DNA from 2 places in the Blautia sp. AM29-29 genome. Region 1 is predicted to be linked to the other one. Evidence: riboswitches for the same ligand, from Rfam matches in the RefSeq annotation. Region 1 holds a riboswitch; the other holds the start of a gene.

What was found. A riboswitch is a leader RNA that binds a small molecule or an ion and turns the genes downstream of it on or off. The one in region 1 is predicted to bind lysine.
Region 2: it holds a riboswitch for lysine, as region 1 does, so the genes downstream of both, DW769_RS10655 (alanine/glycine:cation symporter family protein) here and dapA (4-hydroxy-tetrahydrodipicolinate synthase) in region 1, are expected to answer to the same signal.

What each region holds. Positions count from the first base shown of each region.
Region 1 is NZ_QUJD01000017.1:23,172-37,854, reverse strand. It holds gene DW769_RS12420 (beta-galactosidase) at 1-1,734, opposite strand, end outside; gene DW769_RS12415 (beta-galactosidase) at 1,755-3,821, opposite strand; gene DW769_RS12410 (glycosyl hydrolase 53 family protein) at 3,826-5,547, opposite strand; gene DW769_RS12405 (LacI family DNA-binding transcriptional regulator) at 5,569-6,543, opposite strand; gene DW769_RS12400 (ABC transporter substrate-binding protein) at 6,732-8,315, opposite strand; gene DW769_RS12395 (carbohydrate ABC transporter permease) at 8,526-9,446, opposite strand; gene DW769_RS12390 (ABC transporter permease) at 9,459-10,388, opposite strand; gene dapB (4-hydroxy-tetrahydrodipicolinate reductase) at 10,778-11,539, opposite strand; gene dapA (4-hydroxy-tetrahydrodipicolinate synthase) at 11,575-12,465, opposite strand; lysine riboswitch at 12,617-12,791, opposite strand; gene DW769_RS12375 (single-stranded DNA-binding protein) at 12,847-13,476, opposite strand; gene typA (translational GTPase TypA) at 13,882-14,683, shown strand, end outside.
Region 2 is NZ_QUJD01000013.1:54,852-69,534, reverse strand. It holds gene DW769_RS10675 (class I SAM-dependent methyltransferase) at 1-112, shown strand, start outside; gene DW769_RS16605 (hypothetical protein) at 185-601, shown strand; gene DW769_RS10665 (peptide deformylase) at 643-1,053, shown strand; gene DW769_RS10660 (maltose acetyltransferase domain-containing protein) at 1,097-1,222, shown strand; lysine riboswitch at 1,327-1,501, shown strand; gene DW769_RS10655 (alanine/glycine:cation symporter family protein) at 1,687-3,165, shown strand; gene DW769_RS10650 (amidohydrolase) at 3,283-4,899, shown strand; gene DW769_RS10645 (metal-dependent hydrolase) at 5,160-5,798, shown strand; gene DW769_RS10640 (AfsR/SARP family transcriptional regulator) at 6,054-7,313, shown strand; gene DW769_RS10635 (winged helix-turn-helix domain-containing protein) at 7,310-7,660, shown strand; gene DW769_RS10630 (phospho-sugar mutase) at 7,828-9,546, shown strand; gene DW769_RS10625 (alpha-galactosidase) at 9,646-11,835, shown strand; gene DW769_RS10620 (substrate-binding domain-containing protein) at 11,848-12,849, shown strand; gene DW769_RS10615 (glycoside hydrolase family 130 protein) at 13,155-14,177, shown strand; gene DW769_RS10610 (AGE family epimerase/isomerase) at 14,196-14,683, shown strand, end outside.

The DNA of each region.
Region 1 (14,683 bases):
TGCGCAGACATAATACGCCTCGCCCTCTCCAAATACATTTTTCGTCAGTGCCGGATATCCCGCATAGAAATCGTCACGGTATGCCAGCAGCGTTTCGGCACCGTTCGTTTTTACCAGGTCGCAGAAATTTCGGATTTCATATGTCTTTCCTTCTCCCACACCCGCATTCACATCCTGATCATACAATGCGTCCAGCTCGGTGCTCCGCAGGCCGAATACATCCATCAGTCCGTGCGGGGTTCCGCCGAGGAAACAGAGGTCGTTTTCATCCACAACTCCCGACCAGTATGTCATCACAAAGGTGCCGCCGTCTGCCACGAAATTCCGGATTTTTTCCTCAATTCCGGCCCGAAACAGATACAGCATCGGTGCAAAGACAATCCGGTAGCCGGAAAGACTCTCCTCCATATCAAGGAAATCCACATTCACACCCAGTTTCCGAAGACCGCCATATACTTTCTTCACGGTATTCATGTAATGCAGTCCCATATTCCGTGGTCCCTGCGCATCCTCCATGGCCCAGCGGCTTTCGCAGTCATGCAAAATTGCAGCCTGTGCCTTCGTCGTGCTTCCCGCAATCTGCGCCAGATCCAAAAGCGCCTCGCCCGTCTCTGTCACCTCACGGAACACGCGCGTATCCTTTCCGCCGTAGTGGTCAATGACCGCCCCGTGGAACTTCTCGCTCGCACCGCGGCTCTGGCGGATCTGGAAATACTGGACACTGTCGGAACCATGCGCCACTGCCTGCAGCGATGCCGCCTTTAAAAGCCCAGGCCGTTTCAGCTTGCTGACACTCTGCCAGTTCGTGCTTGTCGGGCAGGACTCCATCAGAAGGAACGGTTTTTTCATCAAACTCCGCATAAAATCGTGCTGCAGTGCCGCATCAAGCGCAGTCACCTCTTCTGCTTCCTTGTGCCAGGTCGGATAATTATCCCATGACACCACATCAATCAGATCCTTGAACTTATGATAATTCAGTCCCTGGAAATCATACATCATGTTGATTGTCACCGGAAGTTCGGAACCGCCCGCGCGGATCGCTGCTTTTTCCCAGGCAACAAAGTCTGCTGTCTGATCTGTCACAAACCGTTTCCAGTCAAGATTCAGTCCGTGAAGCCCCATCTCACCCTTTGGGGACGGACTCTCAATCTGCTCAAAATTCTGATACGAATGGCTCCAGAACGTTGTATTCCACGACATATTCAATGCATCAATCGTCTCATATTTTTTCTTCAGCCACCCCTGAAATGCCTTCTGGCAGAGCGGGCAATGGCATTCTCCACTCAGTTCATTCGAAATGTGCCACATTTTTACCGCCGGGTGCTTTCCAAACTTCTCGCTCAGCAGGCGATCAATTTTCCCCACCTTTTCCCGGTAAACCGGCGAAGTATAACAGTGATTATGGCGTCCGCCGAACAGATTTTTCGTGCGGTCCGCGTTTACGCGCAGTACCTCCGGGTATTTGTCTGCAAGCCACTTCGGGCGTGCTGCAGACGGTGTCGAGAGAATTACTGAAATCTCATTCTTATACAGCTGATCCATGATCTTTTCCAGCCATTCCAGGTGGTATACACCCTCCTCCGGCTCGAGCACAGACCAGGAAAAGACACCAAGCGTCACCTCGTTGATATGCGCCTCCTTCATATATTCGATATCCTGCTCCAGAATTTCCGGCATCGCAAGCCACTGCTCCGGGTTATAATCCCCTCCATAGATAAATCCACTCTGGTTCATGTTCGTTTTCCTTTCTCTGTTCATCGAAATATCGTCTCTACGTGCAGCTTCTCAATTTTGCAGGCACATCCATCCGCTGCATCCGGCTGCTTTTCCAGAAAAATCGGATCACCCGGATGCAGAGGATAGACAACGAGTTTCAGTTTCTCCGGAAACTCAAAATAGCCAAGGCTTAACAGGGCCTCCTGACCGGTATAGAAATAATCGTTGATTTTCTCTTCCCCATCAAACACTTCCATACGGTTTCCGTACCAGGTCAGAAAAGCAAACGCATCGTGATAATTTTTTTCGCCCGGATAAGCAAGCTTCAGTTCGTATACTGCTTTCTCTTTATCCTGCTCTTTGCAGACAAGCTCTGCCTCCGGCTCCTGTGCTTTGTAAATACGCTCATACAGCGTAAAGTTTCCTCTTTTTCCACACTCTTTGAAATCCACAATGCCTTTTTCCACTGCCGGATACACAGCGATCATGGTTTTTCCACTGCCTGTCACAACAAGCTCACCGTTTTCTTCCCAGACATAATTTTCGGAAAGAACGAGATAATCCTGATCCAGATGCACCTTCCATGCATTCAGCGCCTCCTGCCGGGAAATCAGGCAGAGTTCTGCGCGCGCATCGCCCTCCCACTGAATCTGCGGGTCGAGATCACCGTAAAATACGAACGCATCTCCCTTTTTCGTATGTAAAACGCAGAGCGGTGTGGCAAGTGCCGTGTGAAGAACCGCATCGTTTAGTTTCATATTGTACGGAAAAAATCCATACATTCCCTCTTTCAGGTCAAATGCCGGAAATCCCACGCTCGCTTTTCCATCCAGGAGTCCCTCCAGTTTCACCTGTGGATGATCATCCATCTTCCATCTTCTCTGGTAATTGTTAAAAAAGACGTATCCATGGTCCGCATCGTGACGGCACGCTGTCCGAACCGTGTGCATATCTCCCGGCAGAATCCTTATCGTTGGAATTTCAGACCGAAGTGAGGCCATATCCTCGCCAAAATCATTCAAAAACAGCGCCAGCAGCTTGATCTCCCGATAGCTGTCCGAGATTGTTCCGTACTGCCGGATCGGCGCGTTGAAATCGTAATTGATCTCCGGCAGGTCGTTCAGATATCCTGTCGCGCGGCTCTCCTGCAGGGTGGACAGTTTTCCCTTCGGATTGCTGCCGCCGTGGTACATATAGTAGCCGAGCAGCCCTGCTCCACTTCCCATTTTTACGGTAGACATCGCTCCGACATCGCATCCCTTCGCCACCGGTCTTCTGTGCATGGTAACCTGAAGCCCGCCTCCAAGTTCTGCCGTCAAAAACGGAAAATCCTCCTCGTTGTAACTGTTTGCATTTTCCACATGATGATCACACGCAATCAGTGCATCGTTCCTTGTGTGGCTGAACACAAAGTTTGCGTTCGGCTCAATCTCGCACGTTCTCTGATCCCATGGTGCTTCACAGTAGCCGCCCATGACCGGAAGCAGATCGCCGATGCAGGCTCCGCCCCAACCGGTCGCCGTGTACAGCGGCACATCAAAGCCAATTTCCTTTGCCATTGCTGTCAATGTGCGGATATGCGCCTCGCCCTCCGGTCCCTGCAGACCGCCGACGTGGCCGTACTCATTCTCGATCTGAATACCGATCACCGGACCGCCGTCCTTTTCCATGCATCCATCGACCTGCGCATAAACCTTTTTCCAGAACCGTCTGACATAGCCAAGATATTCCTCGTTGTTACAGCGGATCGCCATGCCCTCTTTCTCTCTCTCGATGATCCAGTCCGGGAATCCGCCGTTCCGCACTTCCCCGTGCACAAACGGTCCGATACGCAAGAATACCGACAGTCCGACTTTCCGGCACAGTCTTACAAACGTTCCGATATCCCGGCATCCTTCAAAATCAAACACATTTTCCTCTTCCTCGTGGTGAATCCAGATCACATAGGCCGAGACGACAGAAACTCCGCCCGCCTTTATTTTGCGCAGTGATTCCTCCCACCACTCTTTGCGGTACCGACTGTAATGCATTTCGCCCATCACCGGAAACCACGGTTTTCCATTTTTAATCAGATAATCCCTGCAATAGCTGTACTCTGCTCTCATCGTCTTATTGTCCCTCTCTTTTTACTGTCTGCAGACAGAAATTCCGCATCATGCCGTACATCGGCGGCGATGAAATTCGGATTCCGGCAGTGACTTCCTGCGGTTTTCTGATTTCGCATGTCACTTTGTAGCCGGTCCATGCATGTTCTGTCGGATGAATCACAGTCTCTTCTTTTCCCTCTTCCGTATTGAGGAACAGCCGCACATCCACATTTGTTGTATCGGTTCCCTGAAAGGCAACAGATAATGTATACGTTCCTGCCTCCTGTACCTTTACCGTCTGGCAGATCGAAAACGTAAAGTTTTTCGGTGCTTCTACGCGTACCGCATTCACCGGCGGAGCTGGGAACGGATCGACAAACTCCGGAAACAGCTGTACTGCAACGGCATCCTCGGATTTTTCTACGTTCCAGCGCGCCAGGCCGTCTTCCCAGCCGACATCGAGCAACAGATTCTCCGCCTCCGGCAGCTCTTCCACCACGCAGATCTTCGCATGTGCAGCAAACGGAACACCTTCCACATTTCCTGTCACATCATATTCGCCTGTCACGCGTGTGTCCGGCACTTCGTTCCAGTTTACCCGCCGCTGCTCCACCATTCCGTCATACAGCAAAACCGGGAGCATCTCCGGCAGACCGCATGCTTCGTCTTTTACTACGGTCATTGGCTCCGGCTCGTAAATCTTGGCCGGTTTTTCCGGACAGGCATCATTCCGTGTAAACAGGAAAGAACGAATGCCCTCCATGATGGTTCCCTTCTCCTCCAGCAGACCCATATTTTCCGACCAGCCGCCCTCACCGTCTTTCGGAACACAGATCGGTTCCCAGTAATAGATACCCTGCCCCATTTCATCCGGCAGCGAAGCAACGATATTGGCAACCAGATCCAGCACCTGCTTCTGTCCGGCAGGCGTCGCCGGAAATCCTGCGATTTTTTCCTGCTGTTCATCGATAAACCCATGCGCACTCTTTCTCCATGCATGCGCCGTCTCAACGACCATAATCGGCTTTTTGTAATCCTGGATCAGCTTCGTCATTGTCTCTTTCAGATCCGTGAAAGTGCCGTGCCAGAATGGATAATAGGAAAGTCCGATCAGGTCAAAATCCTCGAGTCCTGCCTCAAAGGAACAGTCAAACCACTCTTTCAGATAGAAATACCGTCCGCCCTGGTCGAGATGGATCATAACCTGCATCTCATCTTTTCCGGCTGCAGCCCGCGCACCGCGGATTCCGGCATTTACAAGCTGTACCATTTTTGTATAATCCGGCAGCTCTCCGTCCGGAAACAGAAGGCCGCTTCGGATCTCATTTCCGATCTGAACAATATCCGGCAGAACGTCCTCCTCTTTTAATGCCGTCAGCGTATCTCTTGTATAAGAAAAAACAGCCTCTTTTAATTCTTTAAAGCTTAAGTTTTCCCAATCTTTCGGCTTTCTCTGCTGACCGGGATCCGCCCAGAAATCAGAATAATGGAAATCCAGCATAAAGCTCATGCCATGTGCCCGGATCCGTTTTGCCATCGCCAGTGTATGCGCATAGCTGCAGTATCCGCCGGACTCCCTGACATGCTCCGGCGCATTCCAAATACGGAGCCGTACGGAATTTACCCCGTATTTCTGAACGAGATCCAGCGGATCCATAACAGTTCCGTCAAAGTCCTTCACCTGTACTCCGGCATCTTCCAGCTCCGGTATAAAAGATAGATCCATTCCCTTCTGAAATTCCATTGTTCTGTCCTCCCTGCTACGTTAGTTTGTCGATTTTCGGAATAAAATGTCGTAATCCAGCATCGTCTTCTTCTCATAATTTTCCCCTCGGAGCCGCTGGATCAGCTGACGCACGGCTGTGCCTCCCATCTGGGATGCTGCCACACTGACTGCTGTAACTGCAGGGGAATAGCAGTCCAGATTGGTGCTGTTGTAGAGCGAAGCAATCGCGACGTCCTTGGGAATTCGATAGCCTTCCGCCTGGAGCCGGGACATCACCATCGTACAAATCTCGTCGTCGCCACAGATGATGCATTCCACTTTTTTGGATATAATATTTTCAATGATCGCATCCAGAAACTCCATACGGATCGAACCATTGTAGAAAAGCTGATCCTTCTCGGAAATTCCATTTTTAATCAGCGCCCGGCAGAAACCTTCGTGACGCTTGCGGTCTACGTTATAGCTCATATCCTTGACAAGAAACGCAAATCTGCGGAATCCCTTTCCGATCAGCAGCGTTGTCATTTTCTCTGCCGCACCCTCATTGTCGGTATCCACCTGGATAATGTTGTCATACCGGCATGTTCCCGTCAGTGCTGTCGGGAAATTTGCCTGACTTAAATACTGCAGCGCACGGTCATCCTCAAGCGCACGTGTCAGGAGCATACCATCCACCCGGTTCGACTCCACCAGCGACTGCAGCTCTGAAATATCATGCGCGTTGCTCGTCGTAATCAGCACATTGTACCCGAGCATCGATGCCGATTCGCAGACGCCGAGCAGACAGTTCTGGAAATAAACACCGCTTCCATAATAAACGTCTGAAGGCAGTACCACGCCGATGTTGTGCGTCACCGTTCGGGTCCGCGCCATCTCCTCCCGCTCTTCTCCCCGTTTTGCCACCTCGAGAATCCGGTTTCTGGTCTTCTCTCCGATTCTGCCCTTACCGGACAGTGCACGGGAAACGGTACTTTTTGATACCCCTATCTCTTTTGCAATTTCCTCCAGTGTCATAAAAATACCCTGTCACTTTCTGTTAAATTTGAAAAATTCCTATATTTTTATATTTAATACGAATGCTGTTAGAAATCAAGTCATCCCTCAAAGCTTTTTGAACCATCACTTGATCTCTAAAAGAAGGAACGGCCGCGCCGGAGCTTCTGGCAGACCAGCGCGTCCATTCCCTGTTTTATTTTACTGTTTTATTTTTCTTCTTTCTCCGCTACATACTCTGCTGCCTGACGGTTCATCTCATCCAGAATATCCTGGATTCCGGCGCTGTCCATAGCTGCGTTCATGGCATCGATGGAAGCGTCCACATCGTCAACGAGACCGTTGATCAGCGGGTTATAATAATTGTCGATGGCTGCCTCTACTGCTGCAAACTGTGTACTTACATTGCTGGAATCAAAGTTAAATCCGTCGTAAACATGATCTTCTTTGATGTTGTTGTTGAAGGCATCTTTGATGCTTTCATACTTGTCGTCCAGAGCCGTTCTGTTCTCAAGATATTCCTCTCTCTGGATGGTGCAGTTGTTCCATCCCCAGTTGCAGTTACTTGCTACACCATAGCCGCTCTCATCAATAACTTTGTACTGATCATCACCGACTGCTTCCCAGTGCTTTCCTTCGATACCGAGCATAGCCAGATCGTAAACATCCGGGTTGGTGTAGAATTCATTTAATACCATCATGGCTCTCTCTTTGTTTTTACTGTTTGCGTTGATGGCAACACCGTTGTTGATGTAAGAGTTTACTTTTTTCGACAGGTTTTTGTTCGGGTCTACCATCGTTACATTCCAATCCGGATGTTCCTCATTTGCCTGTTTTCCGTAGGTAAGACAGGTTCCGAGATTCCAGCTCATGCTTGCTGTTCTTCCGGTCAGAAGTCCGGTCTGTCTCTCATCGCTGCTGTTTAATACGTCGCTGGACCATGCTCCGGCGTCTACCAGGTCTTTCATCTCCTGGCAGTACTCACGGAACGCATCCCATTCACCGATGTACTGGAATTCAAGATCTTTCGGATCCTGGGTATGATACAGAATCAGCTCGCCGCCCTTCGGTGCTCCGCCCGTTGTGGAATAGCCCTGGGACTGGAAGAATGGATACCACGGTCCGCCCTGACTTGCATAGATACCGTCTGCTGCACATGCTTTGTAGAACTTCATCAGGTCATCCCAGGATGTAATATCATCCATACCGTATTTTTCCATCAGGTCACCGCGCACTGCCAGAACTTCCTGACCAAACTCGTTGGCATAGCTCGGAACCATGTAGATTTGTCCGTCAATCTTTGCCTGCTCCCATGCCATTTCCGGAACAACCTCCCAGATATCCGGTGCATACGTTTTGATAAAGTCCTCAGAAAGCGGTGCAAATCCGCCGAGGGAAACGGTCTGCTCGTAATGGCACCAGCTCGATGCGGTAAAGATCAGGTCAAAATCTTCCTGTGAGGAGAACAGCAGGGAATATTTCGTGTCATGCTCGCCCCAGGAAAGGAATTCTACGTTCAGAGAGCAGTTCAGCTTCTCTTCCAGAATCTCATTGATTTTGGCGTAAACCTCATCAAAATCCGGGGTACGGTCGCCGATCAGATACATCGTCAGATCGACATGCTCCGAAGTGTCTGCACTCAGGTTGTCTCCCGATGTGCCGGAAGCTGCGGAGCTGCTTTTGCTGTCGCCCGTGCTTCCCTTTCCGTTGCCGGAACCGCATCCTGCCAGCATACCGGCTGCCATTGCGGATGCAAGTAATACAGATACCAGTTTTTTTGTGCTCTTTTTCATAAAGAACCTCCTTCATAAATATAATGTGTAATTCAAGCGGATATTCGCAATCCGCTTTGCTACTTGCTCATAACCGAATAACTGCTCCGCAGTTTATCAGAAGGAGCTTGCACTCCTCCTGATACAAGCAAGTCCCCACCCGCCTGCTTATTGCTTTTCGCAATGGAAACAGGGGACTTACTTGATTCAGTTAAATTAACATGATTTGTATCAGCCTTTGACTGCTCCGATTGTGATACCCTGTACAAAGTATTTCTGTACCAGCGGATATGCCAGAACGATCGGGCCGGTTACTACAATGGTAAGTGCCATTTTCAGGGACTGGGTCGGCAATGAGATTGCGCTGACGGCAGAGCCTGCGGCGTTGTTTGCAAGAAGCTTTTTATATGCCTCAATATCATTAACCTGCTGATACAGGAAATACTGCAGCGGATACTTGTTCGTGTCTTTGATATACAGCATCGCATTGTACCAGTCATTCCAATAAGCCAGTGCAATGAAGAGGCCCACGGTAGCAAGTGCCGGTTTGATCAGCGGCATTACAATCCGGAACAGAATACGGAACTCGCCGCAGCCATCAATCTTGGCCGCTTCAATCAGAGAATCCGGAAGTCCCACGATGTAACTCTTCATGATCAGAAGGTTGTATACGCTGAACAGCAGCGGAAGGAGCAGTGCAAGGTAGCTGTCCCGCAGATTCAGGGTCTGTGTCATCAGTACGTAGTACGGAACAAGACCGCCGGAAAACAAAGTGGTAAAGTAGAAGAAAAACGAAAACTGATTTCTCCACTCAAACTCCTTACGTGACAGTACATAAGCTGTCATAGTCTGCAGCAGCAGACCAAGTACCGTTCCGACGATGGTCAGACCGATGGTCGTGCCGTATGCGCGGAAGACAACCATAGGATCTTTAAATACGGTTTTGTATGCCTCCAGGCTGAAATCCTGCGGCAGAAGGCTGAAACCGTTCTGGATAATGGCCGATTCCGAAGAAAACGAGCCGGATACGATCATGATGAAAGGAACGAGGCAGACCAGCGCGATGATTCCGCAGAATCCGTACGCGATGATATCAAGTGCAACCGCATCTTTTCCTCTTTTGATTTTACTTGTATGACTGGAAGATCCCACTTTTCATCCCTCCTAGAATAAGGTGTAGTCTTTATCATAAAGACCAACCAGTTTGTTTACGATTACGACAGTGATAAAGCACAGTACCGACTGATACAGACCAACAGCTGCGGACATTCCGAAGTCGTTGCTGCTGATTAAGGCACGGAACGTCAGGGTATCAATTACATCGGTGTAGTTGTACAGAAGACCGTTACTTCCAACCAAGTTGTAGAACATATCAAAGTTTCCTTTGAAGATGCCTCCGACGGATAGCAGAAGCAGGATGATTGTGGTCGGCATGATCATCGGGATTGTTACTTTGAAAATTCGCTGGAACACGTTTGCTCCGTCGATGCGGGCTGCTTCATAAATCGAAGTGTCAATTCCCATAATTGCTGCCAGGTACATAACAGAACCGTATCCGATTCCCTTCCATACATTAAAGAAGACAAGGATAAACGGCCATGCCTTTGGTGTCGTGTAAAACTTGATTGGTGTTCCACCGAAGGTTTCAATCAGTCGGTTCAGAAAACCGTAGTCGGAACTGAAAATATTGAATGCCATAACTCCTACGATAACCCAGGAAATGAAATACGGCAGAAACATCAGCGACTGTGTGATCTTACGGTAATGTTTGTTGCGGATCTCGGTCAGAAGCACGGCAACGGCAATCTGCATCGTCGTGTTGATCACAATAAATGCCAGATTATACAGCACGGTATTTCTGGTAACGAGTCCGGCCTGTCCTGATTTAAAGAAGAACTTGAAGTTATCAAATCCGTTCCACGGGCTTCCCCAGATACCTCCTGCGTAGGAGTATTTTTTGAATGCCATTACAATTCCTGTCATCGGGTAGTAGGAAAAAATCAGGGTATAAATTACTGCCGGTGCAAGCATCAGAAGAAATACCCGGTACTTGTAGAGCTTTTTGCAAAACCCTTTCCAACCATTCTTTTTCATCTTCTCATTCCCTTTCTTGTTTGCGCAACTTTTTGTTGCTCAACTCTTTATTTTTCTTTGTGCCATTATCATATCATTTCGGCATATTGTTTACAATTCGCAGTTTTTATAAGATATTTCTTGTCGAAATATACTGTTTTACTATTTTTTGTGCAAAACGCGCAACTTTAGCGTTTTACCTTGTTGCGCATTGATTTTTCCATTACCGTTTGCGATTTTCACGTTCTCTTTTGATATTCCGTATTTTTTCTTGTGTATTCTGCCAAATATTCTGCAAAATAACTTCCTCAATTCCGAAAATCCCGTTGTAAGAAAAGAAAAAGTGCGCAACGTTTCGCATTTTCGTTGCGCACTTTCTGGTTTCTATTCACTTTTTCCCTGTTTCTGCCTTATTTCGCAGCAATGACATCCTGCATGTCATACATGCCAGCCGGTTTTCCAGCCAGGAATTTTGCAGCCTCTACAGCTCCTTTTCCGAAAACTCCTTTGGAATATGCTCTGTGGGACAGGGTAACAACCTCGTCCGGGCCTGCGAAGATGACGTCGTGGTCGCCGACGATGGTGCCGCCGCGTACAGCAGAGATTCCGATTTCTTTCGGGTCACGCTGCTCGTGGCGCTGGCTTCTGTCGTATACGTAGTGGTACTGGTTGTCCATTGCCGCGTTCAGGCTGTCTGCCAGGGCGATGGCGGTTCCGCTTGGAGCGTCGCATTTCAGTTTGTGGTGTTTCTCCACGATCTCCATATCAAAGCCTGCTTCGGCAAGCACTTTTGCAGCTGCCTGTACCAGTTTCATCAGCGTATTCACACCAAGGGACATATTTGCAGAGCGGAGAACCGGGATTTCTTTGCTGGTCTCCTGCACTTTTTTGAGCTGATCCTCGGTGAGGCCTGTGGTGCAGAGGACGAGTGGAAGTTTTTTCTCCTTGCAGGCATCGAGCAGTGCGTCGGCTGCCTTGTAGGAAGAAAAGTCAACGACTACGTCTGCCGGAACATCGCATTCTGCCAGGCTTTTGAATACCGGATAATCGTTCTGGCCGTTGTCGTTCATATCGATTCCGGCTATGATTTCTGCATTTGCATCTTCTTTTACCAGGCCGGTGATGACCTGTCCCATATGGCCGTTGCAGCCATGCATAATAATTTTAACCATTGTCTTTTTCCTTCTTTACTTCGTGTATTCTTAACTTAAGCCAGTTTGATTCCAAAATCTTTCATAGCCTTTGCCAGGCGCTCCTGGTTCTGCGGCTCCATCTCGGTCAGCGGCAGACGAAGCGGGCCAACCTCTTTGCCCATCAGGTTCAGCGCTGCTTTTACCGGAATCGGGTTTACTTCGCAGAACAGCGCATCGATGAGCGGCAGTGCTCTCAGCTGGATTTCTCTGGATCCGGCCACATCGCCGTCGAGGAATTTCTGTACCATGTCGTGGGTCTCACGCGGTGCTACGTTGGAAAGAACGGAGATTACACCGCTTCCGCCAAGGGAAAGGATCGGCACAACCTGATCGTCGTTTCCGGAGTACAGATCGATCTTTCCATCGGTCAGCTGCATAATTTTTGCGACCTGGGAAATGTTTCCGGAAGCCTCTTTGACTGCAACGATATTCTCAACGTTGTTGAACAGATAGACGATCGTTTCCGGTGCAATGTTTACGCCGGTTCTGCCCTGAATGTTGTAAAGGATGACCGGCACTTTGACGCTGTCTGCGATTGCGGTAAAGTGTGCAATCAGGCCCTTCTGTGTTGCTTTATTGTAATACGGAGAAACGAGAAGAAGTCCGTCCACGCCGTATTTTTCTGCTTCCTGAGACAGATAAATTGCTGTCTCCGTGCTGTTGGAGCCGGTTCCTGCAATTACCGGGATTCTGTGATTTACTTTTTCCACGGTATATTTGATGGCATCCAGATGCTCCTCATGGGACAGGGTCGAAGCCTCACCGGTGGTTCCGCAGATAACGATGGCGTCGGTTCCGCCGGCGATCTGCTCCTCAATCAGTTCTCCGAGTTTTTCGTAATTCACTTCCTGTGTTTCGGTCATCGGTGTGATAATTGCAACAGCTGCACCTTTAAAAATAGACATTCTCTTTTCCTCCTGTATGTTGTGTCAGATAAAACCATAAGAAATCAGTCGCCGGAGCTTATCTCCCACGGAAAATTTCACTTTCCGTTTAAAAAAGAGGCGCCTCATCCCAGATAAGATCGCCTCCAAATTCACACATACGCAGTATCTATGATCAGATAGCTCTCCATCTCTCGATGACAGTCGCAGATTTTTTCAACCTGCGCCCAGGAGCATACCGGTTCAGCGCCGGATGTCCTTCGGCATTCTTCCCTTTTCCTCTTCTTCTTTTGCTGCTGAGGCATCCGAAAAGGTACTCTTGAAGTAATGCGACCTCTATCCACTTCAGTTCTGCTTTTACTATAGCATCATTAAATTTTCTTGTCAACAGCGGATCGCGCTTTAACTCTCACTATATTCCAGCTTGCTCACCGAAACCTCATATGCAGTCCGCTTTTCCATTTCCGTCTCGCTCAGCCGCTTCATATATTCCCGGCTCTGGATCCGTCCCCAGATGAGAACGTGGCCGCCCACGGCAAACGCAGAGGCATACCGCGCATTCCGTCCCCAGCAGATGCACGGGATATAATCTGATTTTCCATACGGACGGTTGACCGCGATCAGAAGGTCGGCGATCTCTCTTCCCAGAGGTGTTTTCCGGTAGACCGGCGGTTTACATATGTATCCATCGAGGTAAATCTGGTTGGATTTGACGGAATCGTCCTCTTCCTCCACGAAGCTTAATTCCCGCGCAAATACGGAGAGTACCAGACGGTTCTTCTTCTCCTCGTGGCGGTTGTAGGACCGGAACTGACCGCTGATGCAGATCCACTCACCCTGGTAATCCTGTGATACGTCCACCAGCCGCTCGGAGACCATCACCGGAATGATGTCCTGCGATTCACTCAACCGCTTGACCATCACATCGACGAGGTAAAAGCCCTCTCCGAATACCTGATGGCTGAATGTAAACGGGGAGACAATCTCTCCCATGATAACCACCTGATTGTTTTCAATCATCTTGTCTGCCATAATGAAAATCCCCTTCCTTTGTCTTTTCTTTCTGAATATTGATTTCTGATCGGTACTTTGCTGATCTATAATCCTAATGTATGAACCACATTTCTTTTTCAGAACCACTTTTTTCCAGATTTTTTTATTTCTATTCAAATCAGCATTCTGCCCAATTTTTTGTATATGTTTCTGTAAAAACCGCACCACATGCTTCGTATTTTCTACCATTGCAATACAAAAAATGTCACATCTTCCCTGTTTTTTTTCTCTGTTCTGTGCTATAATAGTTCAGATAGGCAGGCATCCAGCAGAGACAAAACGGCAAGGCACCTGCCTTTGTGCTGTGATAAACATTCCCGGCCGGCTTGAAATTTTGAAAAATTGAACCCGGCAGGGTCAACCCATAGGAAGAGGAATGAAGAAATGAAAACAACGAGAGAAGATGTAAGAAACGTTGCCATCATCGCCCATGTCGATCATGGTAAAACTACACTGGTAGACGAGCTTCTGAAACAGAGTGGCGTTTTCCGTGCCAATCAGGAGGTTCAGGAACGTGTCATGGACTCGAACGATATCGAGCGTGAGCGTGGAATCACCATTCTTTCCAAAAATACAGCAGTTTACTACAAAGGAACGAAAATCAACATCATCGACACCCCAGGCCATGCGGACTTCGGCGGCGAGGTTGAGCGAGTTCTGAAAATGGTAGACGGCGTTATTCTGGTTGTAGACGCATTCGAGGGCGCTATGCCGCAGACCAAATTCGTGCTGAAAAAAGCACTTGAGCTGAATCTTTCCGTTATCGTCTGCATCAACAAAATCGACCGCCCGGAGGCACGCCCGGACGAAGTCATCGACGAAGTGCTTGAGCTTCTGATGGATCTCGACGCATCCGACGAGCAGCTTGACTGTCCGTTCCTGTACGCATCCGCAAAGCTGGGTCATGCCGTACTCGATCTGAACGACACCCCGAAGGATATGACACCTCTGTTCGAGACCATTCTGAAATACATCCCGGCTCCGACCGGCGATCCGGAAGCTGGCACACAGCTTCTGATCAGTACCATCGACTACAACGAATACGTTGGACGTATCGGTGTCGGCAAAGTTGAAAACGGAACGATCCGCGTGAACCAGGACGTTATGCTGGTCAACCACCACGATCTGACCAAGAAGAAAAAAGTAAAGGTCAGCAAACTGTATGAATTTGACGGACTGAAAAAAG
Region 2 (14,683 bases), on a different contig from region 1:
GTATCTGATGACGGTGCCGGAACTGGAATTTCTCGATGAGATCGACTGTATGGATCTGTTTCCGGGCGGGGACAGCCGGGAGCGGGTTGTGATTTTTACGATTCAGGAATAAAAAGTTTTGTAACAGCAAAAACCGTGTGGAATACAAAAAAGCATGAATTATATTTGACGAAAGGGCGTTTTTATGAAATATCAGGTAATGCGAATTGAGGAAGACCTTGATTTCGGCTGTGAGGAGCGCGGTGCCGACGAGCCTGTCATGGCAGTTGTTGTTTTGAAAGATGAAAACGGAACAGAATCGCGCATCCGCCAGGAGGATCAGATGCTGTATGATTGGAACATCGAGGAGGGCGACACCGTTATTCTGAATGAAAACGGCGAATTGCGAAAAGTACTCTCCGGTGATTGGACGCAGAATTGCAATTCGAAAAATGTAGATACGACAAAATTCGTCAACATGATGCAGGTTGTCAAAGCCGGAAAACAGATCGACTGGATCTGCCCGTTCTGCGGCGGAAAAGTAGAACGACTGGAGCAGGAAGGCGGAAAAACCGTGATCGGATGCACATCGTGCGATATGCGGATTCAAATAGAAAATTAAACGATTTCGGCCTTTAAGGCCGAAAGAGAAAGGAAACACAAATGGTAAAACCAATTATGAGAGACGTTCTCTTCCTCGGACAGAAATCCATCCCGGCGACAGAGGAAGATCTGCAGGTGGGAAGAGATCTGCAGGACACACTGGCAGCAAACCGCGAGGCATGCGTCGGCATGGCGGCAAATATGATCGGCGTGAAAAAACGCATCATCATCGTAAACGCCGGATTCCGCGACATCATCATGTTCAACCCGGTGATAGTCCGCAAAAGCGGCCCCTACGAAACAGAAGAAGGTTGCCTCTCCCTGCCAGGCGTGCGGAAAACAAAGCGGTACCAGAACATCGAAATCGAATACTACGACTGGAACTGGAAAAAACAACGCCAGAAATTCACCGGCTGGCCAGCCCAGATCTGCCAGCATGAGATGGATCATCTGGAAGGGATACTTATTTAGATCCTACAGCAGACAGGAGGACAGTATGACAGACAGAGAATGAATGGTAAAAGGAATCATTTACAACCCGAATGTGGAAGAGCTGGCCAAAGAGCAGTCCGGCTATATGGAGCGTCTGTGGAAGTTCAACCAGCTGAAGCCGTCAGAGGGAGACAAGAAAGTCAAATAAATCAGGACAAATTTCGAAAATATAAAATTTTTGTAAAATAATGTCGAAAAAACGATTGACAAGTGGCGAAAAGAAACATATGATAATACCTGTCAATATACATATTCGGCAATAGAGGCGCGAAGGCTAAGAGTAGCTGTCCTGAGACAACGGGGTCTGGGACGGGCAGGGAAAGGAGCATTCGCCGAAACGGGGCAGTTCCCGAAAAACTGTCTGTGTTGGGGTACAGTCGAACAGGCTGTGCACTCTCACCGTACTGGTGGAGGAGCTATTGCTTCATGAACGTAGATTTAATGGAGCAGTGGTGAAGACCGCTGCTCTTTTTATTGTACTGCAGTTGGAACCGTGACAAAAGGTTCCAGGGGTGGAAATCTGTTTGGTTGGAGAACGAAAGACGAAACGGGTGTTACAGGATACGTCTGAAGAAAACTGTTGCCGGAAAAGAAAAAAGGGAGGATTTTGACATGATAGCATTTCTTAACTGGCTGGACGGTGTCCTTTGGGGCGTGCCGCTGATCGCGCTGATGATTCTGACCGGTCTGTACTTTACCGTTCGTTCTGGATTTTTCCAGTTCCGTCACTTTGGCTGGATTATGAAGAGAACCGGCGGAAAACTGTTCCAGAAAGAAGACAAAGCAAGTGAAGGAAAGGGTATGCTTTCCTCGTTTGAGGCGATTTCGACCGCTATCGGCGGTACCGTAGGATTCGGTAATATCGCCGGTGTTGCAACTGCAGTTGCAGCAGGCGGCCCGGGAGCCATTATGTGGATGTGGCTTTCGTCTCTGCTTGGTATGATATTAAAACAGGTTGAGGTTACCCTCGGCTGCTACTACCGTCACACCAACGAAAAAGGTGAGTACTACGGCGGTCCGACTTACTACATGGAGTGCGGACTTGGCGAGGAGCGCCACTGGGGCAAGCTGTGGCTGATCCCGGCGCTCATCTTCGGCATCGGTATTTTCTCCACCTTCTTCGTAACCTCTTCCAACCTGACCGCATCTCAGGTCGTAGCCGGTGCGTTCGGTATTGAGAATATCAATCTTGGAAGCTTCAAAGTAGAAGGCGTTATCGTGATGGGCGTTCTGCTCTGCATTCTGACCTATGTCGTTACAAGCGGCGGTACGAAGAAAATCGCAAGTCTGTTCAGCAAGCTCGTTCCATTTATGAGCGTTCTTTATATCTTGATGGGAATTGGCATGATCATCATCAACATCAACCGCGTTCCTGGCGTATTTGCAGCCATCGTAACAAACGCATTTACCGGAACAGCAGCGATCGGCGGTTTTGCCGGCTGCGCAGTCAGCGAGATTATCCGTGTGGGTATGGCGCGTTCCGTATACTCCAATGAGGCTGGATGGGGTACTTCTCCAATGATCCATGCTTCCGCAAAAACACCGCATCCGGTAGAGCAGGGTCTGTGGGGATCTTTCGAGGTATTCTTTGATACCATGGTTATCTGTACGATCACCGCACTTTCCGTTATCTTAAGCGGAAACTGGACCGACGGAACGAACGGCGGAACACTTGCTTTAAGTGCATTTGCAAGCGGATTCGGCAAATTTGGAAGCATCCTTCTGGCAGTCATCATGGTCATTTTCACTGTAACGACTTCCGGCGGATGGTTCACCTACTATCTGGCAATTCTGGAGCATCTGTATAAAAAAGAAGGCAAGATGAAAGATATCGTCATGAAAATCTTCTACGCAGTCCGCGCTCTGCCGGGCGTACTGTGGACGATCTATCTGGTAAAGACCAACAACCAGGGCTTTATCTGGACTGTCGTTGATATCACATCTGCGATCCCGACCTTCGTCAACGTAGCAGTGATCCTGATTCTCTCGAACCAGTATTTCAAACTGCTGAAAGACTACAAAGCAAGAAACTTCGGCCAGGGCACGGTAGACAAGAACGCCTGCCTGTTCTACGAAGAGAAAACGAAATAAAAAATATTCAAAAGCGAATCCAGACACGCAAGAGAATAGCGTGTCTGAATTTGTATATTGCGCAAATGGGCAGAAAAGAATAGAATCAAATTTAGATGACAGTAGGAGGATAATGATATGAAAACAATTTACAAAAACGGAGCTGTCTACACCGGAAAACTGCCGCTTGTCGAAGCGTTTGCAGTAGAAGACGGCAAATTTGTTTTCGCCGGAAGCAGCGCAGAGGCAGATGCCCTTGCAGCAGCCGGCGACAAAGTTGTAGACCTCGGCGGAAAATTCGTCTGCAGCGGTTTTAACGACAGCCATATGCACCTTTTAAATTACGGAAGCTCCCTGCTGAAAGCGCAGCTTGCCGCACATACCGAAAGCCTGGAAGATATGCTCGCCTGCCTCGACACCTTCCAGAAAGAGCATCCGCGAAAAGACGGCGCATGGCTGATGGGCCGCGGCTGGAATCAGGATTACTTCACGGACGTGGACCGCATGCCGAACCGCTACGATCTTGACCGCGTATCAACTGAAGTTCCGATCTGCGCGACGAGAGCGTGCGGCCACTGCCTCGTAGTCAACAGCAAAGCACTGGAACTCCTCGGCGTCACCGCAGATACCCCGCAGCCGGAGGGCGGAGAGATCGGTATGGAAAACGGTGAGCCGGACGGAAGATTCTTCGACAATGCAATGGAACCGGTTTACGACAGCATTCCGGTGCCGAGCAAAGAGGAAATCAAAGATATGATCCGCAGCGCCTGCAAAGCCCTGAACAGCTACGGCGTCACCAGCAGCCAGAGTGATGATTACTGCGTTTACCGCGCCGTTCCGTGGCAGACCGTCAACGAAGCATACAAAGAACTCGAGGATTCCGGCGAGCTGACCGTCCGCGTTTACGAGCAGAGCAACTTTACTGATCTGGAATCCTTAAAAGGTTTCGTTGAGGCTGGAAATGTGACCGGCATCGGCACAGACCGCTTTAAAATCGGACCACTGAAAATGCTCGGCGACGGCGCACTCGGTGCGAGAACAGCATTCCTCAGTCGCCCATACGCAGACGACCCGTCCACCTGCGGAATCCCGGTATTCACCCAGGAAACCATGGATGAGATGATCGGCTACGCCAATGCACACGGCATGCAGGCTGCAGTTCACACGATCGGTGATGCGTGCCTCGACCGCGTGTTAAGTGCCTATGAAAAAGCCCTTGCTGAAAACCCGAGAGAAGATCACCGCCACGGCATCGTGCACTGCCAGATCACAAGAGCCGATCAGCTTGAAAAAATCGCGAAAATGCATCTTCACGTTTACGCACAGAGCATCTTCCTCGATTACGATAACCATATCGTAGAGGAGCGCGTCGGCAAAGAGCTTGCGAGCACAAGCTACAGCTGGAAGACGCTGATGAATAACGGCGTCTCCGTCAGCAACGGAACTGACTGCCCGGTAGAGCTGCCGGATGCCCTCGCCTGCATGCAGTGCGCTGTCACAAGAACAACGCTGCGCGACCATGTCGGCCCGTACCTGCCGGATCAGAAATTCACCGTACAGGAAGCACTCGACAGTTACACGATCCGCAGCGCCGAGGCAAGTTTCGAGGAGAACGTGAAAGGCCAGATCGCAGAAGGCATGATGGCAGACTTCGTCGTACTGGGTCAGAATCCGTTTGAGGTGGATGAGAGCACGATCAAAGACATTCCGGTGTGCCGGACGTATCTTGCCGGTGAACTGGTATATGAAGCATAAGAATATAACTCAAATGAGTAATAAATGTCAAATGAAAATTCATACAATGAAGGGAAAAACGTGAAATAAGATAACCTGAAAATAGTATGGAATAAAGGCAGAAACAGAGGAGAACCTCCTGCGGCGATGAACGGTCGCAGGAGGTTCTTTTTTGATTCTGATAGGACCATACGGTTGTAAAAGAATCGAACAAATGGTTGTATAAAAGGGCGGGAATGTGCTATGATAAAGGAAATTTTACGAAAGGAAAAAACAGACAAATGCTTGGAAGAACACATTTTTTTATTGGAACAGCAGCGGCACTTGCTGTTTTACAGCCGCAGACGGTTCCCGCGCTTGTGGCCGGTGCCGGGGCTGCCGCGATCGGCGGTTTGATCAGTGACATTGATGTCGGCACTTCACAGGCGCACCGCGATGCCGATAAGATCATTACGGCAACAGTTGCAGTTGCGGTGCTCACAATTCTTGCGGAGTATAAACTGAATCTTGGAATTTACCGCCGCCTCACAAGCGACAGCAGCGTGCTGCGTCTCCTCGCCGGAACGGCAGCATTTTTGTTGATCTGCGCCTATGGGAAACAGCAGCCGCACCGCTCCTTCATGCATTCATTTGCGGCGCTGGCATTGCTGACGGCGTGCGTGGACATCATCTACCCGGATGCGTCCGCTTATTTTGCCGTGGGCTTTCTGTCCCATCTGGTGCTCGATTTTTTCAACCGGAAACCGGAAAAGCTGTTCTGGCCCTGGAAGAAGGGATTCTGCCTCGGATTCTGCTCAGCACGGGGACTTGTGAACCGCGCACTGCTCGGGTGCGGCATGGTATCTCTTGCTGTAGTACTGGTGCTCTCGGCGCCTGCAGGGCGGCTGATGGCTAAAATCATGCGGGCAATTTACGGATGAGATGGGATTGACAAAAAGATAACAAGACAAAAGAAGAAAAAGCAGGAATTTTTCGGTGTTAAAGTTAATATTTTATACATTTTATAGTAGGATTTTTGATTAAAATGATGTAAAATAGAAAACAGAAATCCGGCGTCCGTAATTGTTTTTGAAATGAACGAACAGGGAACCGCCGGCCCGTTACCGCAGCCGATTGCGGAGCGCAGCGCAACCGACAACAGAGATTAGAGCACAACAGGCAATACAGGAGTTAGTATGAACGAAGAAATGAAAAACCAAACAGAACAGTTACCGCTTTTAAAAGTACACATGATGGGAAGTTTTTTCCTGGAGTACGGCGACCAGCCGATTTCCTTCCGGAAAACAATGGCAACAAAATCGATGAGACTTCTGCAGATTTTCCTCTATAACAAGGACAATGGAATTTCCAGAGGAAGACTGTTGGAGAGCACATACGGAAGAGAAGATGTGGCGGACGCGGCAAACAGCCTGCGTGTCGGCGTACATCGCCTGAAAAGAAGCCTTGTCGAGGCAGGACTTCCGCAGTTTGAGTACATTTATACACAGAAAGGCGTTTACCACTGGACCAGCCCGATGCCGGTCGAGGTAGATGCGATTGATATCAAAAATAAGATCCTGGAAGCAGGAAAAGAGACAGACGAGAAAGCGCGCATGGATCAGATGATCGAAGCGCTGGAGCTGTACACCGGAGAGTTCCTTGCAGATTTCGGCGAGGAAGAGTGGGTACAGGCGGAGCGCGCGCAGCTGAAAAAAGTATATTCCGATGCACTGAAAGAAGTAAGTGAGTATCTTCTGAAAAATGAGGAGTTCGATGAGCTGCAGAAACTGACTTCTGTTGCTTCCGAACTGTATCCGTTCGACGAGTGGCAGGCAGTCCAGATGCAGGCGCTGATCGGCCTGGAGAGATACAAAGAGGCCATGAAACTGTACGAGCAGACCTCGAAACATTACTTTGAAGAGCTTGGCGTTACACCGAGCGAGAAACTGGTGGAGCAGTACCGCTATCTGGGAAGCCGCATGGGCAGCAGACACCGCGTGATCGAAGAGGTACAGGCAGATCTTCAGGAGAGCCCGGGAGAAAAGGGCGGAGCATTCTTCTGTTCCCTCGCCGGATTCCGTGACTGCTACCGACTTGTTTACCGTATGTCCGAGCTGAACGGACAGATGCCGTGGCTGATGCTGTGCACCATTACAGACGGAAAAGGTTACCCGGCAAAAGGCGGTCCGCGCCTTGACCGTATGTCCGAAAAGCTGCTTGAGGTAATGAAACGCAGCCTGCGTCATTCCGATTTCTTTGCAAAATACAGCCCGTCCCAGTATGTGATTCTGCTGCAGGGCGGCAGCCAGAGAGGATGCGAACTCGTCTACAAGAGAATCAGCGAGCGCTTCTCCGAGGAGAAAAAAGGCTGGGCAAAGAATCTGAAATACAGTGCACTGCCGGCAATTCAGACCGAAAAAGAGCTTGAGTTCTTAGAAGGAGACGATGTTTTATGATTCGCGTACAGCTGCTTGGAAGATTCCGCATGTACGATGAAACACGCTGCCTCAACGAGGAAGCGATTCATTCCCCGATGATCACAAAGCTGCTGGTTTATATGATCTGCAACAAAAACCATATCGTAACACTGGAACAGTTAACCGAAGCACTCTGGACGGATGAGAAGAGTGAAAATCCGTACGGAGCACTGAAAAATATGATGTACCGTCTGCGCGGAACGCTGCGGAAGGTATGGCCGGTTAAGAGAGGATCATGCCTGCTATATGAAGGCTGTCATGGAACTGACGAAAAGCCTGGAGCACCGCAGACCGCAAAGGAAAAGTACAGGTTCTCAGTGATCTAAAAGAGCTTTATCAGGAACCAAGAGAATTAGAAAAAATAAATTAATTTTTAAGTTGACAGCAGACTAAACAAATAGTAACTTTAAGCTGTGATGAAACGAGCTTAAATCCAGAAAAAGTCTGCTGTCTTAAGTTAAATAAAGTACAACAGACAGGGAGGATAACAAACATGAGTTACAGAGAAGTATATGAAAAATGGTGCAATGATCCATATTTTGATGAGGCATCCAGAGAAGAGCTGAAAGCACTCGAAGGAAATGAGGCAGAAATCGAAGACCGTTTCTACCGTCAGCTTGAGTTCGGTACCGGCGGACTCCGCGGTGTCATCGGAGCGGGTACCAACCGCATGAACATCTACACCGTACGCCAGGCAACCCAGGGCCTTGCCAACTACATTATTTCCCAGAACGGACAGGAAAAAGGCGTAGCCATCGCACACGATTCCAGAAGAATGTCTCCGGAATTCGCACGCGAAGCAGCACTCTGCCTGAATGCAAACGGAATCAAAACGTATCTGTTCGAGTCCCTGCGTCCGACACCGGAGCTTTCTTTTGCTGTCCGTGAATTCGGCTGTATTTCCGGTATCGTCATTACCGCAAGCCACAACCCGAGAGAGTACAACGGATACAAAGTATACTGGGAGGACGGCGCACAGATTACACCGCCGCACGACAAAAACATTCTCGCAGAGGTAGCAAAAGTAACCGAGTTTTCTGCGGTTAAGACGATGGCAGAGGATGATGCGAGAGCAGAAGGCCTGTTCCAGGTAATCGGAACCGATTTTGACGACCGTTACGTTGCAAAATTAAAAGAGCAGAGTATCCACCCGGAAATCATCAAAGATGCTGCAAAAGACATGAAGATCGTTTACACGCCGCTTCACGGAACCGGAAACGTGCCGGTGCGCCGCGTACTGCGCGAGCTTGGATTTACCCAGGTTTATGTTGTAAAAGAGCAGAAAGAGCCGGATGGAAACTTCCCGACCGTTGCTTATCCGAACCCGGAGGACGAGAAAGCATGGACACTGGCGCTGAAGCTTGCAAAAGAAGTAGATGCGGACATTATCCTTGCAACGGACCCGGATGCAGACCGTCTCGGCGTTTACGCAAAAGACAGCAAGACCGGCGAATACGTAAGCTTCACCGGAAACATGTCCGGTATGCTGATCGCAGAGTATATTCTGCGTGAGCGCACCAAGAACGGAACCATGCCGGAGAACCCGGCACTCGTTGAGACGATTGTTACGACCGATATGGCAAAAGCAATCGCAAAAGCTTATAACGTGGCACTGATCGAGGTTCTGACCGGATTCAAATACATCGGCGAGCAGATCAAATTTTTTGAGCAGAGCGGTGCACACAATTATGTATTTGGTCTGGAAGAGAGCTATGGCTGCCTGGCCGGAACATATGCAAGAGATAAAGATGCCTGCGTGGCAGTTATGATGCTGTGCGAGGTTGCTGCATACTACAAACAGCAGGGCAAGACACTGTGGGATGCCATGGTGGATATGTACGAGGAGTACGGCTACTACAAAGAGGGTCTTGCAACGATGACCTTAAAAGGTATCGACGGTGCAAAAGAGATCCAGACCATGATGACCAACTTCCGTGAGAACCCGCCGAAAGAGCTGGGCGGCTTCAAAGTTCTTGCCGTACGCGATTACAAAGCAGACGTACGAGTGGATCTCGTAAGCGGAGAGAAGAGCGCGACCGGACTTCCGTCCTCCAACGTTCTTTACTATGAGCTGGAAAACAACGCATGGTGCTGTGTGCGCCCATCCGGTACTGAGCCGAAGATCAAATTCTATTTCGGCGTAAAAGGCACATCCCTTGAAGATGCAGCCGAGAAACTGGAAAAATTAAAAAATGCAATGGTAACTGCTTAAACGCTGTGTGAATACAAAAAGACCTTGCCCGGCGGGTGAGGTCTTTTTGTACAAAAATCGGCCCGGCGGATCAAGCTTACCTGAAATAAGGAGAAGAAAATGGCGATTTTATATTATGATGAGAAAAAGCTTTTTCAGTTAAATACAGAGAATACGACGTATGTGATCGGCCTGAGCCCGGAAGGCTACGTCGGACATGTTTACTACGGACCCCTTCTGCACGGAGAGCCGGATCTGTATCCGCTCCGCATGGATGAGCCGCCGTTCACCCCGTCCGTCAATAAGAGAGAGAAATCTTCGTTCCTCGACCGTTTTCCAATGGAATACCCGACCGGAGGAGTCGGCGATTACCGTGAGAGCTGTCTGAATATAAGAAATGCACAGGGCCGTATGGGATGTGAGATTTTCTTTGATTCCTATGAAATTTTCAAAGGAAAACGCCCGCTGACCGGTCTTCCAGCTTCTTTTGGAACCGAGGACGAAGTAGAAACTCTGGAAATCACCTGCAAAGATCCTGTTCTTGATCTTGTTGTTGTCCTTTCCTACTCTGTTTTTACAAAAGAAAACGTTATCACCCGAAGTGTCCGCGTGAAAAATGAAGGCAGTGAAGCGCTGAAGGTAGAGAAAATCTACAGTGCCTGCCTCGATATGGACAACGAAGACTTTGAGATGCTTTCTCTTCATGGATCCTGGGGAAGAGAACGCCACATCCAGCAGGGTGCGCTCCGTTACGGAAAACAGCTCGTTTCCTCCGGAAAAGGAGAGTCCAGCCATCAGGAGCACCCGTTTGTGGCCCTGGTGACACCGGGAACGGATCAGGAGCGCGGCGAGGTTTACGCAATGCACTTCGTATATTCCGGCAACTTTATCGGACAGGTGGAAAGATGCCAGTTTGATACCGTTCGTATGGTCATGGGTATCAACCAGGAGGAGTTCTGCTGGAATTTAAAAGCCGGCGATGAATTCCAGGCGCCGGAGGTTGTTATGGTCTACTCTGCCGAGGGACTTGGCAAAATGACGCGTTCCTACCATGCATTTTATCGCAGACATATGATCCGCAGCCCGTACAACCACAAAAAACGCCCGATTCTGATTAACAACTGGGAAGCAACTTACTTTGATTTTGATACCGATAAACTCCTCGATATCGCAAGAGAGGCAAAAAAAGACGGCATCGAGATGCTTGTTATGGATGACGGCTGGTTCGGAAAACGAAATAAAGACGATTCTTCCCTCGGTGACTGGGTTGTCAACGAAGAGAAGATCAAAGGCGGCCTGAAAAATCTGGTTGACAAAGTGAATGAAATCGGTCTTGAATTCGGTATCTGGTTCGAGCCGGAGATGATCTCCCCGGACTCTGATCTCTACAGAGAGCACCCGGAATGGGCGATTCAGATTCCGGGAAGAGAAGCGACTGAGATCCGCTGCCAGTACGTGCTGGATCTCTCCCGCCCGGAAGTGCAGGATTATGCGTATGAATGTGTGGCAAAAATCCTGCGCAGTGCAAACATCAAATACGTGAAATGGGATATGAACCGTCAGTTAAGCGACCTGGGAAGCACCTACCTGGACAAAGATTCCCAGCAGGAGCTGTTCCACCGCTACGTGCTCGGTATGTATGCGATGCAGGAGCGTCTGGTACAGGAGTTCCCGGATCTGCTTCTGGAGAACTGCTCCGGCGGCGGTGCACGTTTCGATCCTGGAATGCTTTACTACAGTCCGCAGATCTGGTGCTCCGACGACACCGATGCGATTGAGCGTCTGGAAATCCAGGAGGGAACAGCCCTCATTTACCCGCTCTGCTCAATGGGTGCACACGTCAGCGTATGCCCGAACCACACGGTTGGCCGTGTAACTCCGTTTACAACGAGAGGCCATGTGGCACTGGCCGGAACGTTCGGCTATGAGCTTGATATCACAAAACTGCCGGAAGAAGAGAGAAAGCTGATTCCGGAGCAGACCGCAATGTATCACAAATATCATGAACTGATCCGCGAGGGAGAGTATTACCGTATTCTTTCCAGCCGTGAAAACCACAGATCCGACTGCTGGGCAGTAGCATCGGAGGATAAAAGCGAAGTGCTTGTGACCTACGTACAGGTGCTGGCACAGGCAAATATGCCGTCCCGCAAGGTTCGCCTGCGCGGCTTTGATCCGGCGAAAAAATATCGTCTGGAGGGAACCGATGAGGTTTACAGCGGCGAGATGCTGATGAATGCCGGTTTCCGGATGAAAGATTTCTGGGGTGATTTCGTCAGCAGACTGTATCACTTTGTTGCAGTAGACTAAGGAGCAACGGATATGGCAAAAGTAAGATTGGCAGATATTGCAAAGGTGGCGGGCGTCAGCGCCGTCACCGTGCATAACGCGATTACAGGACAGAAAGGGGTCAGCGATGAGATGCGCGCCCGGATTCTGGAAATTGCAAAGGAAATGGGGTACCGCCAGCCGGGAAGCGGAGCGAGAAATACACAGGGAAAAAGCCTGCGCTGCATCGGAGTGGTGATTCCGGAACGGTATCTGGCAGAGTATACGACATTTTACTGGAAAATGTATCAGGAGATGGCACTGGCGGCGACGGAAAAGAGCTGTATGGTGACCGTGGAGATCCTGAAACAGGAGATGGAAGATGAGATGATCGTGCCGTGCATCTCCAAGGAGCAGACCGTCGATGCGCTGATCCTTATGGGAGACACGAGCCGCGATTACATCCACTATCTGAAGAAAAACGTGGATCTTCCGATCGTATTTCTGGATTTCTACGACAATGAGCTGGCAAAAGATGCCGTGATCGCAGATAACTTTCACGGAATGTATCTGATGACGGAATACCTGTATGAGCATGGCCTTACCAAGCTGGCTTTTGTCGGTTCGATTCATTTTTCCAGCAGTATCATGGATCGGTACTGCGGTTTTTCCAAGGCTGTTCTGGAACACCGCGATGTGACACCGGCGGAATGGATTCTGGAGGACCGTGATGAGCGGGGCCAGATCGAAATTCATCTCCCGGAACAGATGCCGGAAGCGTTCGTCTGCAACTGCGACCTGACCGCCGGCCTTCTGATGCTCGAGCTGGAAAAACGCGGCATCTCCGTGCCGGAGGACGTTTCCGTTGTCGGCTTCGATAATTACCTGTATCCGGGTTTCCCGGATCTCAAGATCACTTCGTATGAGATCAATACGAAGGCGATGGTAAAAGTAGCGCTCGAAAAAGCGCTGAAGCAGATCCGCGGCGCGGCATCCGGCAAAAATATGGAAATTGTCTCCGGACAGCTGGTGCCGAAAGAGAGCGTAAAGCTTTGATTTTTATAACTGAATTATAAATTAAGAAACGGGGCATTTTGAAATGCCCCGTTTTTGTACATATTACACAACAAAGTCACTTAAAAATTGACAGTATCTAACGGAACTTATTTTTTAAGTGATTTCCAGTTGAAAAATTAATCATCTATGTTAAAATTAAGCTAAAGGACTGGGCGTGAGGGTGATAAAACACGGCGGTTCGGAGAAAAAAGAATTAAAAAACAAGATTCTGTCCACTAACAGAAACTTAAAAAAACAAAGTACAACTCATAAACAAACAATATTTTTCATGGAGGTTTCAAAAAATGAGCGAAGTTAAAATTATTGGAGATGCTGTCAAAAATATGCCATGGCAGGAAGGCCCGGCTGAGTTTTCCGGTGCACCGGTATGGAGATACAGCGAGAATCCGATTATCGGAAGAAATCCGGTGAAGGAAGTAGCAAGAATCTTCAACAGCGCCGTTATGCCGTACGGCGACGAGTTCATCGGAGTATTCCGTGGTGAGCAGACAAACGGAATCCCGTACATCTACCTTGGAAGAAGCAAAGATGCGATCCACTGGAATTTCGATGAGAACAAAATCCAGTTCGTTGACGAAGAAGGCAAACCGTTCATGCCGGTTTACGCATATGACCCGCGTCTTGTAAAAGTAGAAGATACCTACTACATCATCTGGTGCCAGGACTTCTACGGTGCAGCCATCGGAATGGCAAAAACAAAAGATTTTGAAACCTTCGTACGTGTGGAGAATCCATTCCTTCCATTCAACAGAAATGCCGTTCTCTTCCCGAGAAAAATCAACGGCAACTTCGTGATGCTGTCCCGTCCAAGCGACAGCGGCCACACACCGTTCGGTGACATCTTCCTGTCCGAGAGCCCGGATATGCTGTACTGGGGCAAACACCGCCACGTCATGAGCAAGAGCCCGGAGTGGTGGGAGTCCTTAAAGATCGGCGGCGGCGCAGCTCCGATTGAGACCAACGAAGGATGGCTGCTGTTCTACCACGGTGTAAGCGGCACCTGCAATGGCTATGTATACAGCATCGGCGGCGCAATCCTCGACAAAGAGAATCCGTCCATCGTAAAATACCGCTGCCAGAACTTCCTTCTGACACCGGAAGAGTGGTATGAGGAGAGAGGCTTCGTTCCGAACGTAACCTTCCCGTGCGCAACCATTCACGATGCAGAGACCGGAAAGATCGCGATCTACTACGGCGCAGCCGATACGTATGTAGGACTGGCATTCACAACCGTAGATCTGATTGTAGATTATATCAAGAAAAACAGTGTCGTACGCGAGTCTGACACCGAAATTGGAAGAAGATAAGAAAGAAGGAAAGAAAAGATGCAGTCTTTGGCAAAGGAAGTAAAGCAGGAGCTTACTGGACGGATCGTTCCGTTCTGGGAGGGCTTAAGAGATGAGGAATACGGCGGATTTTACGGCTATCAGGACTTTGATCTGAACGTGCAGAAAACGTATGAGAAGGGCTGCATCTTAAACAGCAGAATTCTCTGGTTTTTCTCGAATGCGTACCTGACCTTAAAGGACGAGAAGCTGCGCGCCGATGCGGAGCATGCGTACCGCTTTATGAAACAGGCGTGTGTGGACCGCGAGTACGGTGGCGTGTTCTGGTCTGTCACCTACGACGGAAAACCGCTCGATACGACAAAGCATACGTACAATCAGGCATTTGCAATTTATGCGCTGTCTACGTATTTTGATGCGACGGGCGACACCGAGGCGCTGGAGCTGGCAAAATCGCTGCAGCAGATCATCGAGACACACTGCACCGACGAGTACGGTTATCTCGAGGCATTTACCCGCGATTTCAA